3 regions of the Robertmurraya beringensis genome follow, and region 2 is predicted to be linked to each of the others. Evidence: a T-box and tRNA genes for the amino acid it is inferred to sense, from the RefSeq annotation. Region 2 holds a T-box; the other regions hold tRNA genes.
The links. A T-box is a leader RNA that pairs with one kind of tRNA and senses whether it is charged. The one in region 2 lies ahead of metG (methionine--tRNA ligase), so its partner is inferred to be a tRNA-Met.
Positions count from the first base shown of each region.

Region 1: it encodes a tRNA-Met, which carries the amino acid that the T-box ahead of metG (methionine--tRNA ligase) is inferred to sense. The anticodon was not compared.
Region 3: it encodes a tRNA-Met, which carries the amino acid that the T-box ahead of metG (methionine--tRNA ligase) is inferred to sense. The anticodon was not compared.

Region 1 is NZ_JBHLUU010000009.1:186-4,240, forward strand. It holds rRNA gene rrf (5S ribosomal RNA) at 5-120, shown strand; tRNA gene ACFFHF_RS01150 (tRNA-Val) at 127-202, shown strand; tRNA gene ACFFHF_RS01155 (tRNA-Thr) at 275-350, shown strand; tRNA gene ACFFHF_RS01160 (tRNA-Lys) at 359-434, shown strand; tRNA gene ACFFHF_RS01165 (tRNA-Leu) at 481-562, shown strand; tRNA gene ACFFHF_RS01170 (tRNA-Gly) at 598-672, shown strand; tRNA gene ACFFHF_RS01175 (tRNA-Leu) at 685-773, shown strand; tRNA gene ACFFHF_RS01180 (tRNA-Arg) at 843-919, shown strand; tRNA gene ACFFHF_RS01185 (tRNA-Pro) at 933-1,009, shown strand; tRNA gene ACFFHF_RS01190 (tRNA-Ala) at 1,024-1,096, shown strand; tRNA gene ACFFHF_RS01195 (tRNA-Met) at 1,153-1,229, shown strand; tRNA gene ACFFHF_RS01200 (tRNA-Ile) at 1,253-1,329, shown strand; tRNA gene ACFFHF_RS01205 (tRNA-Ser) at 1,342-1,434, shown strand; tRNA gene ACFFHF_RS01210 (tRNA-Met) at 1,451-1,524, shown strand; tRNA gene ACFFHF_RS01215 (tRNA-Asp) at 1,562-1,637, shown strand; tRNA gene ACFFHF_RS01220 (tRNA-Phe) at 1,777-1,852, shown strand; tRNA gene ACFFHF_RS01225 (tRNA-His) at 1,874-1,949, shown strand; tRNA gene ACFFHF_RS01230 (tRNA-Gly) at 1,960-2,033, shown strand; tRNA gene ACFFHF_RS01235 (tRNA-Ile) at 2,039-2,115, shown strand; tRNA gene ACFFHF_RS01240 (tRNA-Asn) at 2,151-2,226, shown strand; tRNA gene ACFFHF_RS01245 (tRNA-Ser) at 2,230-2,320, shown strand; tRNA gene ACFFHF_RS01250 (tRNA-Glu) at 2,324-2,395, shown strand; gene glgB (1,4-alpha-glucan branching protein GlgB) at 3,017-4,055, shown strand, end outside.
Region 2 is NZ_JBHLUU010000010.1:24,351-28,405, forward strand. It holds gene bcaP (branched-chain amino acid transporter BcaP) at 1-696, shown strand, start outside; T-box leader at 1,081-1,354, shown strand; gene metG (methionine--tRNA ligase) at 1,408-3,027, shown strand; gene ACFFHF_RS01855 (PTS mannitol transporter subunit IICBA) at 3,229-4,055, shown strand, end outside.
Region 3 is NZ_JBHLUU010000017.1:50,621-54,675, reverse strand. It holds tRNA gene ACFFHF_RS06375 (tRNA-Glu) at 1-22, shown strand, start outside; tRNA gene ACFFHF_RS06370 (tRNA-Val) at 85-157, shown strand; tRNA gene ACFFHF_RS06365 (tRNA-Thr) at 259-334, shown strand; tRNA gene ACFFHF_RS06360 (tRNA-Lys) at 344-419, shown strand; tRNA gene ACFFHF_RS06355 (tRNA-Leu) at 465-549, shown strand; tRNA gene ACFFHF_RS06350 (tRNA-Gly) at 584-658, shown strand; tRNA gene ACFFHF_RS06345 (tRNA-Leu) at 671-759, shown strand; tRNA gene ACFFHF_RS06340 (tRNA-Arg) at 854-930, shown strand; tRNA gene ACFFHF_RS06335 (tRNA-Pro) at 944-1,020, shown strand; tRNA gene ACFFHF_RS06330 (tRNA-Ala) at 1,035-1,107, shown strand; tRNA gene ACFFHF_RS06325 (tRNA-Met) at 1,195-1,271, shown strand; tRNA gene ACFFHF_RS06320 (tRNA-Ser) at 1,279-1,371, shown strand; tRNA gene ACFFHF_RS06315 (tRNA-Met) at 1,410-1,483, shown strand; tRNA gene ACFFHF_RS06310 (tRNA-Asp) at 1,517-1,592, shown strand; tRNA gene ACFFHF_RS06305 (tRNA-Phe) at 1,725-1,800, shown strand; tRNA gene ACFFHF_RS06300 (tRNA-Tyr) at 1,832-1,915, shown strand; tRNA gene ACFFHF_RS06295 (tRNA-His) at 1,921-1,996, shown strand; tRNA gene ACFFHF_RS06290 (tRNA-Gln) at 2,017-2,088, shown strand; tRNA gene ACFFHF_RS06285 (tRNA-Cys) at 2,093-2,166, shown strand; tRNA gene ACFFHF_RS06280 (tRNA-Gly) at 2,178-2,251, shown strand; tRNA gene ACFFHF_RS06275 (tRNA-Ile) at 2,257-2,333, shown strand; tRNA gene ACFFHF_RS06270 (tRNA-Asn) at 2,368-2,442, shown strand; tRNA gene ACFFHF_RS06265 (tRNA-Ser) at 2,456-2,546, shown strand; tRNA gene ACFFHF_RS06260 (tRNA-Arg) at 2,557-2,630, shown strand; gene ACFFHF_RS06255 (VOC family protein) at 2,817-3,206, shown strand; gene ACFFHF_RS06250 (SpoIID/LytB domain-containing protein) at 3,175-4,055, shown strand, end outside.

The sequences.
Region 1 (4,055 bases), on a different contig from region 2:
ATAGTCTGGTGGCGATAGCGAAAAGGTCACACCCGTTCCCATACCGAACACGGAAGTTAAGCTTTTCAGCGCCGATGGTAGTTGAGGGTTTCCCTCTGTGAGAGTAGGACGTCGCCAGGCGTTAATGGAGGATTAGCTCAGCTGGGAGAGCACCTGCCTTACAAGCAGGGGGTCGGCGGTTCGATCCCGTCATCCTCCACCAAGATTTTTTTCACTAAGTGAAAAATAATCATCCATTAAAAATTCACTCAGTAAAAATATTATTCCTTTTCTCGCCGGCGTAGCTCAATTGGTAGAGCAACTGACTTGTAATCAGTAGGTTGGGGGTTCAAGTCCTCTCACCGGCACCATTTAGTACGAGCCATTAGCTCAGTCGGTAGAGCATCTGACTTTTAATCAGAGGGTCGAAGGTTCGAGTCCTTCATGGCTCACCAAAGTTTTTTGCTTCAGCAAAATAACTTTCCATTAATTAATATTTATGCGGGTGTGGCGGAATTGGCAGACGCACTAGACTTAGGATCTAGCGCCGCAAGGCGTGGGGGTTCGACTCCCTTCACCCGCACTTAAGTTTTTCTCTAGCAAAATAACTTATTATTTGCGGAAGTAGTTCAGTGGTAGAATACAACCTTGCCAAGGTTGGGGTCGCGGGTTCGAATCCCGTCTTCCGCTCCAAGAACTTCTTTTGCCGGGGTGGCGGAACTGGCAGACGCACAGGACTTAAAATCCTGCGGTAGGTGACTACCGTACCGGTTCGATTCCGGTCCTCGGCACCAAGGATTTTTACAAAGTAAAATATCCTTCCATTAAACTATCTTGTTACTTTGAGAGTAAATTAAAATAATGCGCCCGTAGCTCAATTGGATAGAGCGTCTGACTACGGATCAGAAGGTTATGGGTTCGACTCCTTTCGGGCGCGCCATATTAGATTTAAACGGGGAGTAGCTCAGCTTGGTAGAGCACTTGGTTTGGGACCAAGGGGTCGCAGGTTCGAATCCTGTCTTCCCGACCATCTAACTTTATTATGGGGCCTTAGCTCAGCTGGGAGAGCGCCTGCCTTGCACGCAGGAGGTCAGCGGTTCGATCCCGCTAGGCTCCACTTAGATTTTTTCACGAAACGTAGTGTAGTGAAAAAATCTTCATTAAATTAAATTTGGCGGTGTAGCTCAGCTGGCTAGAGCGTACGGTTCATACCCGTGAGGTCGGGGGTTCGATCCCCTCCGCCGCTACCAAAATTACTAAATTAGTTATCCTTGGACCTTTAGCTCAGCTGGTTAGAGCAGACGGCTCATAACCGTCCGGTCGTAGGTTCGAGTCCTACAAGGTCCACCATTTACGATATTTGGAGGTATACCCAAGTCCGGCTGAAGGGATCGGTCTTGAAAACCGACAGGCGGGTCAAACCGCGCGGGGGTTCGAATCCCTCTACCTCCTCCATATAATTTAATATCGTCGCGGGGTGGAGCAGTCTGGTAGCTCGTCGGGCTCATAACCCGAAGGTCGCAGGTTCAAATCCTGTCCCCGCAATTAAAAAGTTATTTTCAAGGAAACTTGAAAAAACTCTGGTCCCGTGGTGTAGCGGTTAACATGCCTGCCTGTCACGCAGGAGATCGCCGGTTCGATCCCGGTCGGGACCGCCATTAAATAATTCAAAGTTGGCTCAGTAGCTCAGTCGGTAGAGCACGATGAATAAGCTACAAAGCAAAACAGCCAGCGTACCGATTGAAAATCGGGACGAAGGACGAAACATAACTTTATCTAGGGTATTATCTTAAGTATGGCTCAGTAGCTCAGTTGGTAGAGCAAAGGACTGAAAATCCTTGTGTCGGCGGTTCGATTCCGTCCTGAGCCACCATTTATTTTCAATATAATTATGGCGATTGTGGCGAAGTGGTTAACGCACCGGATTGTGGTTCCGGCATTCGTGGGTTCAATTCCCATCAGTCGCCCCATAATATTTTTGCGGGTGTAGTTTAATGGTAAAACCTCAGCCTTCCAAGCTGATGTCGTGAGTTCGATTCTCATCACCCGCTCCATTTAAGGGCCTATAGCTCAGCTGGTTAGAGCGCACGCCTGATAAGCGTGAGGTCGATGGTTCGAGTCCATTTAGGCCCACCAGAACTTTTTGCACTACCTAAAAAACTTACCAATATTCCACAGTAGCTCAGTTGGTAGAGCATTCGGCTGTTAACCGAACGGTCACAGGTTCGAGTCCTGTCTGTGGAGCCATATGGGGAAGTACTCAAGAGGCTGAAGAGGCGCCCCTGCTAAGGGTGTAGGTCGGGTAACCGGCGCGAGGGTTCAAATCCCTCCTTCTCCGCCATATGGCCCCTTGGTCAAGCGGTTAAGACACCGCCCTTTCACGGCGGTAACACGGGTTCGAATCCCGTAGGGGTCATAAAAAACATTGAACATTTGTTCAATGTTTTTTTCTATTTGGTAAGTTCTTCACTAGTTAATGATATCAGAAGTAATTAACTAACCATATTAAAGAATACCTCTTTGCGTCTTTTTCCAGGTGCAAGGGTATCTGTTCTTAACTCTTCTACTAACCCTCTATTGATGACAATTTACTATCAATAGAGGGTTTATTTATCTCTTCTATTAAATGTCCTCTAACCAATTGTTAAGGTTTCCAATTTTCGACAAATGAATGAAAACCCTTTCATTTTTCAGCATAAAAATGACCTTTTCACACAAAGAAATCCTCTTAAATATATTATTCTAAATTCAATTATTTCATAATTCAAAATACACATTTTATTCATTACAACCAAATAATTAGCATATATCTCTATATCTGCATCATAAAATTTATTATCTATTAAAAAATAATTTCTATCATTTTTTGCAGTTTGCTGCGTTAAAGGGATGAATGCCGTCGAAATCATATGTCTAATAGCTAATTGTGTCGAAATGGAGAGTTAATTGTCAGAAAAATTAAAAAGGGATTTGAAAGATTGGCAAGAATTATACAGTAAAAGTAATGTACAAAACTAATGAATAGGTAGGGAGTAGAATGATTTTGGATTTGATTCATCCAACTGAATACCAGCTTCATTTATTTCATGAGGGTAATTTCTTTGAATGTTACCGTTTGTTTGGAGCCCATGTTCTTACTATTGATGAAAAGACATGCACGAGATTTTGCGTGTGGGCACCAAACGCAACAAAAGTATCTCTTGCTAGTGATGTAAACAATTGGAATGGAAGTGGTTATGAATTTAAAAAGGTGAATGATGAAGGAGTTTGGATGCTCATTGTTGAGCAGGATTTAACGGGCTGCCTTTATAAATATGAAATTCATACATCCACGGGAGAAGTATTATTGAAATCTGATCCTTATGCGTTTTTCTCTGAAGAACGGCCAAAAACAGCATCCATTTGTTACCCCTTAGATGGTTTCCAATGGAACGATCAAAAATGGCTTCAGAAAAAAGAGAAAAACAAAGTGTATTCAAGTCCTACTGTTATCTATGAGATGCATGTTGGATCATGGAAAAAGAAAGAGGACGGCAGCTTTTTAACGTATCGTGAATTAGCTGATGAGGTCATTCCTTATGTACTTGACCACGGATTTACTCATATTGAGCTATTGCCATTAGTGGAACACCCTTTAGATATATCTTGGGGCTATCAAGGAACAGGATATTTTTCCGTTACTAGCCGTTATGGAACCCCTCATGATCTGATGTATTTTATTGATCAATGTCACCAAAATCATATTGGAGTAATTATGGATTGGGTACCAGGTCATTTCTGTAAAGACGCCCACGGATTACACCGATTTGATGGATCTTGGGTTTATGAATATGAGACAGAGATTGATCGTGAAAATTACACTTGGGGTACTGCTAATTTCGACTTAAGTAAAACAGAGGTACAGAGTTTCTTAATTTCTAATGCATTGTTTTGGATGGAATACTTTCATGTGGACGGATTTCGCGTAGATGCAGTTTCAAACATCATTTATTGGCCTAATTCAGATGGTCAACGAGTAAATGAATTTGGTATTGCATTTTTAAAGAAGTTAAATCAAATTGTATATCAATATGATT
Region 2 (4,055 bases):
GCTGTTTCAACAGCAGCTGAAGAGGTAAAGAATCCTCAACGGAATCTTCCGATTGGGATTATTTCTGCTCTTGCTGTATGTACCGTTTTATATATTGCTGTTTCCTTAATCTTAACAGGAATTGTACCGTTCAACCTTTTAAACGTAAAGGATCCAGTAGCCTTTGCCCTACGATTTATCCAACAAGACTGGGCTGCAGGATTTATCTCGCTTGGAGCAATCGTAGGTATTACAACCGTCCTAATTGTTATGATGTTTGGACAAACACGTTTATTCTATGCAATTAGTCGAGATGGGTTGTTACCGAAAAAATTATCAACGGTTCACCCGAAATCTCAAGTGCCAATTACAAGCACATGGGTAACAGGAGGATTAGTAGCGATTTTTGCAGGATTCATTCCTTTAAACAAACTAGCTGAGTTAACAAGCATTGGAACATTGTTTGCCTTTGCAACGGTATCTCTTGGAGTCGCTGTACTTCGTAAAACACAGCCCGATTTACATCGTCCGTTCAAGACACCACTTGTTCCTATAATTCCTATCTTGGCAGTTGTGTTTTGTGTGTATTTAATGCTCCAGTTATCAGCATTTACTTGGAAGGGATTTTTGGTCTGGTTAGTACTCGGTTTAGCCATCTATATTGGTTATGGGTATAGAAATAGTAAATTAAACAACCCTGAACCATCCAATTCATAAAAGAAACAGTCGGTTCTGGATTGAACCGGCTTTTTTAGATTTATATATATCTAGGTACAAGAGGGTCAGCACTTATCGGTTGGGGGATTGGGCTAAGCACCCTAGTTGAGAAATAAACGGAGAATTTCCGCTTAATTAGTAAATACGATAAAAAATAGCTTAAATAAACGGAGAAATTCCACCTATAAACTCGAAAACGTGAAAATAGGGGGATTTTTCATGGCATACCCGGAAAATCTCCCCTTATTCACCCCCAAACGAGCCTTCAATCGGCATCTAACCGGAAAAACTCCGCTTATTTTTTGCCTGATTGAACCTGCTTTTTTAGTTTTATAAATAAAAATTGGTATATTGTTACATTTATGTATTTTGTTTATAATATCATTAAAGGCGTGGAAGAGGAAAAGTAAAATGTAGGGATTCTTTGCAGAGAGCTCCGGTTGCTGAAAAGGAGTAAGGATACGCATTTGAACAATGGCCTCGGAGCTGCGAACTGAACCTGCCATGGACAGAAGTAGGAGTTGTCGGGAGTTGACGCCCGTTATCAACGTCACGGTATATGAGTAGAGTTTTAGCTACTTTAGTACTTGCTGAGGCTAGCAGTGTAAGCTGTTGGTGAATTAAGGTGGTACCACGGGAGTAAAGCCCTGTCCTTATCTTTATTAAGATACGGACAGGGCTTTTTTTATTTTTTTAAAGGAGGAATCATGAATGAATGTATTTATTGGGGGTGCTTGGCCATATGCAAATGGTTCCCTGCATATTGGTCATATAGCAAGCTTACTGCCAGGTGATGTTCTGGCCAGATATTACCGTTTAAAAGGGGAAGAGGTTTTATATGTGTCTGGAAGTGACTGTAACGGGACACCTATCGCGATTCGTGCCATGCAAGATGGGGTGGATGTAAGTGAGATAGCTAACCGTTATCACCAAGAGTTTACTGAATGCTTTACAAAACTAGGATTCTCTTATGATTGTTATACACGTACAGATACTGCTCACCACGCTAGTGTGGTCCAAGACTTATTTTTAAAGCTTAATCATAATGGTCTCCTTTATACCAAAGAAAACGATCAAGTGTATTGTAATTCTTGTGATCAGTTTCTTCCTGACCGTTATGTAGAAGGAAATTGCCCGACCTGTGGAGAACATGCCCGTGGTGATCAATGTGATTATTGTTCTACGATACTAGATCCAGTTGAGCTTTATCATAAGACTTGTAAAATATGTGGTTCATCACCTGTCATTAAGAAAACGGAGCATTATTACTTAGCATTAAGTAAACTTCAACACCGAATAGAAGAACTCAAAAAGGATAGAGAAGGGGTATGGCGTGAAAATGCATTGCAATTAACCGAGAGGTACTTAAAGGAAGGACTGAAAGATCGTCCGGCGACTCGGGACCTGCCCATTGGTGTGTCGGTTCCAATAAAAGGATTTGAACAGAAGAAAATTTATGTGTGGATTGAAGCGGTATCAGGATATTACTCAGCAAGTCAGCAGTGGGCAATTGAGAAGGGAAGAGAGGTAGAAGGTTTCTGGAAGGAATCTGCCCGTAGCTACTATGTGCACGGAAAAGACAATATCCCTTTCCATTCTATCATTTGGCCCGCAATCCAAATGGGGGCAGGCTTGGAGGCCTATCCGAAGTATATCGTCTCAAATGAGTACGTCACATTAGAAAAAAAGAAGATCTCAACAAGCAAAAACTGGGCTATTTGGATCCCGGATCTATTGGAAAGGTATCATCCTGACTCCATACGCTACTTTCTAACCATCAATGCACCAGAAAACCGTGATACAGATTTCTCTTGGCGAGAGTTTATTTACAGTCATAACAGCGAACTGTTAGGGGCGTATGGGAATTTTGTAAACCGCACTTTAAAGTTCATCCAAAATCAATTATCAGGAGAGGTCCCTCAATCAGCAATTGATACAAGTATTCAAAAGCGTGTCGAAGTACTTTATCAGCAAGTAGGGGAAGCCATTGAAGCAGCAAGAGTAAAGCAAGCGTTAGAAGAGACTTTTGAGTGCATAAGATACGCAAACAAGTATTTTGATGAACAGCAACCATGGAGAGCGGAAGAAGAACAGCGGGATGCAACCATCGCCACATGTGTGTTTCTTATCCTAAATTTCGCCCAATTACTTCATCCCTTTCTTCCGAATTCTAGTGAGGAAGTTAGAAAAATGCTCCATCATTCCCAATTCTCCTGGAAAGTGATTACTAACTTGCCGTTGATTATTGAAAATGTTCACCCACTGTTTGAGCGAATTGATATAAGGGCGATTGCAGAAGAAGGAGAGAGACTTCGCTCACAGATTAAATGAAAGAAATAGTATCTTAAAAGTGGCACCTATAAAGGTGTCTCTTTTTATAGAAGAACAAGCATTATTGACAATTCAATTATGACAACATGATTCATGACAAAATGCATTTTAGTTTGAATTGAATAGGTATTGAAAACGCTTTATCATAAAATTAGAAACAAGGACAAAAGAACGATATTTCTGAAAGGGGAATTATACTATATGTCTAATCAAGTAGCGCAAAAGTCGGATGTGCGTGTAAAAATCCAACGCTTTGGTAGTCATTTAAGTGGCATGATTATGCCGAATATTGGTGCATTTATCGCATGGGGGATTATTACAGCTTTATTTATTCCAACAGGTTGGTACCCAAATGAGGATTTTGCCAAGTTAGTTGGACCGATGATTACGTATCTTCTTCCATTATTAATCGGTTACACGGGCGGTAAGATCGTCTATGATACTCGTGGAGGAGTAGTGGGTGCCACAGCAACAATGGGTGTGATCGTTGGAGCAGAGATTCCGATGTTCCTAGGTGCCATGATTATGGGGCCACTTGGAGGTTATCTAATCAAAAAGCTGGATGACGTGATTGTTCCAAAGATCAGACAAGGTTTTGAAATGTTGGTAAACAACTTTACAGCGGGTATTTTAGGTGGAGCGTTAACTTTAATCGCATTTAAAGTAATCGGACCAGTGGTAGAAGGTTTAAACAAAGTGTTAGCGTCAGGAGTAGAGGCTATCGTTGATGCAGGGCTTCTTCCATTAGCAAATATTCTAATTGAACCTGCTAAAATATTATTCTTAAACAATGCAATCAATCACGGGATTTTAAGCCCACTTGGTGTAGAGCAAGCAGCAGACGCTGGAAAATCGATTATGTTCCTGTTAGAATCAAACCCTGGACCTGGACTGGGTATTCTTTTAGCCATTATGTTATTCGGGAAAGGTTCAGCCAAAAGAACAGCTCCAGGTGCAGTGATTATACACTTCCTAGGGGGAATTCATGAGATTTACTTCCCATACATTTTAATGAAGCCTATGTTAAT
Region 3 (4,055 bases), on a different contig from region 2:
TCGAATCCCGTAGGGGTCACCAAGTTTTTTTACGAAGTGAAAATAACCAAGTTTTTTCACGAAGTGAAAATAACTTTCCATTTCGGAGGATTAGCTCAGCTGGGAGAGCACCTGCCTTACAAGCAGGGGGTCGGCGGTTCGATCCCGTCATCCTCCATTAAGAATTTTTTCACGAAGTGAAAAATATTCATCCTTAAGTCACGAAGTGAAAAATATTCATCCTAAAGTCACGAAAGTGAAAAATAGTCTTCTTAATAAGCCGGCGTAGCTCAATTGGTAGAGCAACTGACTTGTAATCAGTAGGTTGGGGGTTCAAGTCCTCTCACCGGCACCACTTTATACCGAGCCATTAGCTCAGTCGGTAGAGCATCTGACTTTTAATCAGAGGGTCGAAGGTTCGAGTCCTTCATGGCTCACCAAAGTTTTTTGCTTCAGCAAAACAACTTTCCATTAATTATCATAACGCGGGTGTGGCGGAATTGGCAGACGCACTAGACTTAGGATCTAGCGCCGCAAGGCGTGGGGGTTCGACTCCCTTCACCCGCACCAACGTTTTATACAATAGTAAAATAATTTTCCATTTGCGGAAGTAGTTCAGTGGTAGAATACAACCTTGCCAAGGTTGGGGTCGCGGGTTCGAATCCCGTCTTCCGCTCCAAGAACTTCTTTTGCCGGGGTGGCGGAACTGGCAGACGCACAGGACTTAAAATCCTGCGGTAGGTGACTACCGTACCGGTTCGATTCCGGTCCTCGGCACCAAGGATTTTTACGAAGTAAAATATCCATCGATAAATTGCAAAGCAAAATAGGTTTCATTTTTTCCTTATCACTTGGATATCAAAGTGAAAAACATGCGCCCGTAGCTCAATTGGATAGAGCGTCTGACTACGGATCAGAAGGTTATGGGTTCGACTCCTTTCGGGCGCGCCATATTAGTTTTAATCGGGGAGTAGCTCAGCTTGGTAGAGCACTTGGTTTGGGACCAAGGGGTCGCAGGTTCGAATCCTGTCTTCCCGACCATCTAACTTTATTATGGGGCCTTAGCTCAGCTGGGAGAGCGCCTGCCTTGCACGCAGGAGGTCAGCGGTTCGATCCCGCTAGGCTCCACTTAGATTTTTTCACGGAACGTAGTGTAGTGAAAATAATCTTCATTAATTCCTGAACATGTGTTTTAAAAATTCAATGAATTATTTTGGCGGTGTAGCTCAGCTGGCTAGAGCGTACGGTTCATACCCGTGAGGTCGGGGGTTCGATCCCCTCCGCCGCTACCAAAGATACGGAGGTATACCCAAGTCCGGCTGAAGGGATCGGTCTTGAAAACCGACAGGCGGGTCAAACCGCGCGGGGGTTCGAATCCCTCTACCTCCTCCATTTTTTAAATGCAACACAGCTTTTTCTTATAATATTATCGCGGGGTGGAGCAGTCTGGTAGCTCGTCGGGCTCATAACCCGAAGGTCGCAGGTTCAAATCCTGTCCCCGCAATCTAAATTTTTCAATTAAATTTGAAAAATTTCTGGTCCCGTGGTGTAGCGGTTAACATGCCTGCCTGTCACGCAGGAGATCGCCGGTTCGATCCCGGTCGGGACCGCCATTTTATATGTATCAGTAGCTCAGTCGGTAGAGCACGATGAATAATCTTCTTAGAATTGCATCCAGCGTACCGATTTGAAAAATCGGGACGAAGGACGAAGCAAAACTGTATCTAGGGTACTATAATAAATATGGCTCAGTAGCTCAGTCGGTAGAGCAAAGGACTGAAAATCCTTGTGTCGGCGGTTCGATTCCGTCCTGAGCCACCATTCATATTAATGTTTCTTATCATTTTTATATGGAGGGGTAGCGAAGTGGCTAAACGCGGCGGACTGTAAATCCGCTCCCTTGGGTTCGGCGGTTCGAATCCGTCCCCCTCCACCATTATGGCGGTTGTGGCGAAGTGGTTAACGCATCGGATTGTGGTTCCGACATTCGTGGGTTCGATTCCCATCAGTCGCCCCATTATTTATAAATTTTTTCATTGGGCTATAGCCAAGCGGTAAGGCAACGGACTTTGACTCCGTCATGCGTTGGTTCGAATCCAGCTAGCCCAGTTATGGCAGCATAGCCAAGTGGTAAGGCAGAGGTCTGCAAAACCTTTATCCCCGGTTCAAATCCGGGTGTTGCCTCCAATTTTATATTTGCGGGTGTAGTTTAATGGTAAAACCTCAGCCTTCCAAGCTGATGTCGTGAGTTCGATTCTCATCACCCGCTCCAAATAGGGGCCTATAGCTCAGCTGGTTAGAGCGCACGCCTGATAAGCGTGAGGTCGATGGTTCGAGTCCATTTAGGCCCACCAGATTTTTTACCCTATTAAAATAATTCTTCAATGTTCCGCAGTAGCTCAGTGGTAGAGCAATCGGCTGTTAACCGATCGGTCGTAGGTTCGAGTCCTACCTGCGGAGCCATTTTTATGTCTATGGGGAAGTACTCAAGAGGCTGAAGAGGCGCCCCTGCTAAGGGTGTAGGTCGGGTAACCGGCGCGAGGGTTCAAATCCCTCCTTCTCCGCCACTATATAGATGCGCCTTTAGCTCAGCTGGATAGAGCATACGCCTTCTAAGCGTACGGTCAGAGGTTCGAATCCTCTAAGGCGCGTAAAAAATAAAAACACAACAAAAACGCTATCAAGCGTTTTTTTGTTGTGTTTTTTTATCTTTTAAGAAAATGTTAACCCTTGGGCTTTTCAGATAAACTTGAAGAGTAGAGGGTGGGAGGCCACTTCCACATAGGAGGTTTTTTGAGTAAGATACAAATAAGAGAAGAATAAAAGGAGTGTACATTTTGATTAAATATAAAAGTCTCCATCACGTAAGTCTTACAGTTACAGATTTGGAAAGAGCAAAAGATTTCTATGGGAATGTATTATGTTTAAATGAAATACCACGTCCAGATTTTGATTTTTCAGGTGCCTGGTATGAAATAGAGGGACAGCAACTCCACTTGATCGTTGATCCTTCTTCACAGACGATTCGTCAGGATAAAAGCTTATCCAGCAGAGAAGGTCACTTTGCTCTGAGAGTAGAGAACTATTATGATGCGCTTACATGGTTAAAACAAAATGAAGTGGAAATTCTTGAAAAACCCTACGGAAAAAGTGGATTTGCACAAATTTTCTGTGCTGACCCAGATGGTAATTTGATTGAACTTAACGTTAATCAAACAGAATTATAAGAGTTGGAATAAAGCTTCAGGAATAATCAGTAAAAACATAATAAATAATATGGTTATGAAAACTTTTATCCTATCGATTTTCATATTCGTTTTACTCGCTTTCACAAGTGAAGTGCAAGCGGAAGAGATGATCTCTGTGAGATTACGAAATTATATTGGAGATACCTCTAAAATACCATTTTACATAAAAGGTAATTATTCAACATTAGATCCAGCATTGGTGTTAAATGAAGGGGATGAATATACAATTTCATTTAAAGATGGCAAAATGTTTCTTATTTGCGGTAAGTCAAAAATGGAAATCGGTAGCCCGTTCATTTTATATCCTGATACTTATGATGAAGAGCACCTAATATACATTGATGGAAGACCTTATATGGGAGCGGTAGAGTTTGATATAGAAGGAAAACACATAAGACCTGCTAATCAGATACTATTAGAGGATTACTTAAAAGGAGTTGTTCCATTTGAAGTGTTTCCTGAATGGAATATTGAGGCTTTAAAGGCACAAACGTTAGCTGCTCGCACGTATACAATCACCCATAAGAATCCCCAACTCGACGACACCATCCAATATCAAGTTTACGGAGGATACAATGAATTTAGTAATACAAAGAGGGCTGTAATTGATACAAAAGGAGAAATTATTACATTTCAAAATAAGCCCATAAGCGCTTTTTATTCTGCAAGTAATGGTGGAATCACAGAGAGTAATAAAAATGTATGGGGCGGAAATCCAAGCCCATATTTCCCAATCAAACCAGATCCTTTTGATCCCATTCAACCCTGGGATTTTACATTACAAAAAACACAAATAGATCTGGATGAAATTCAATCGAAGGACTGGAA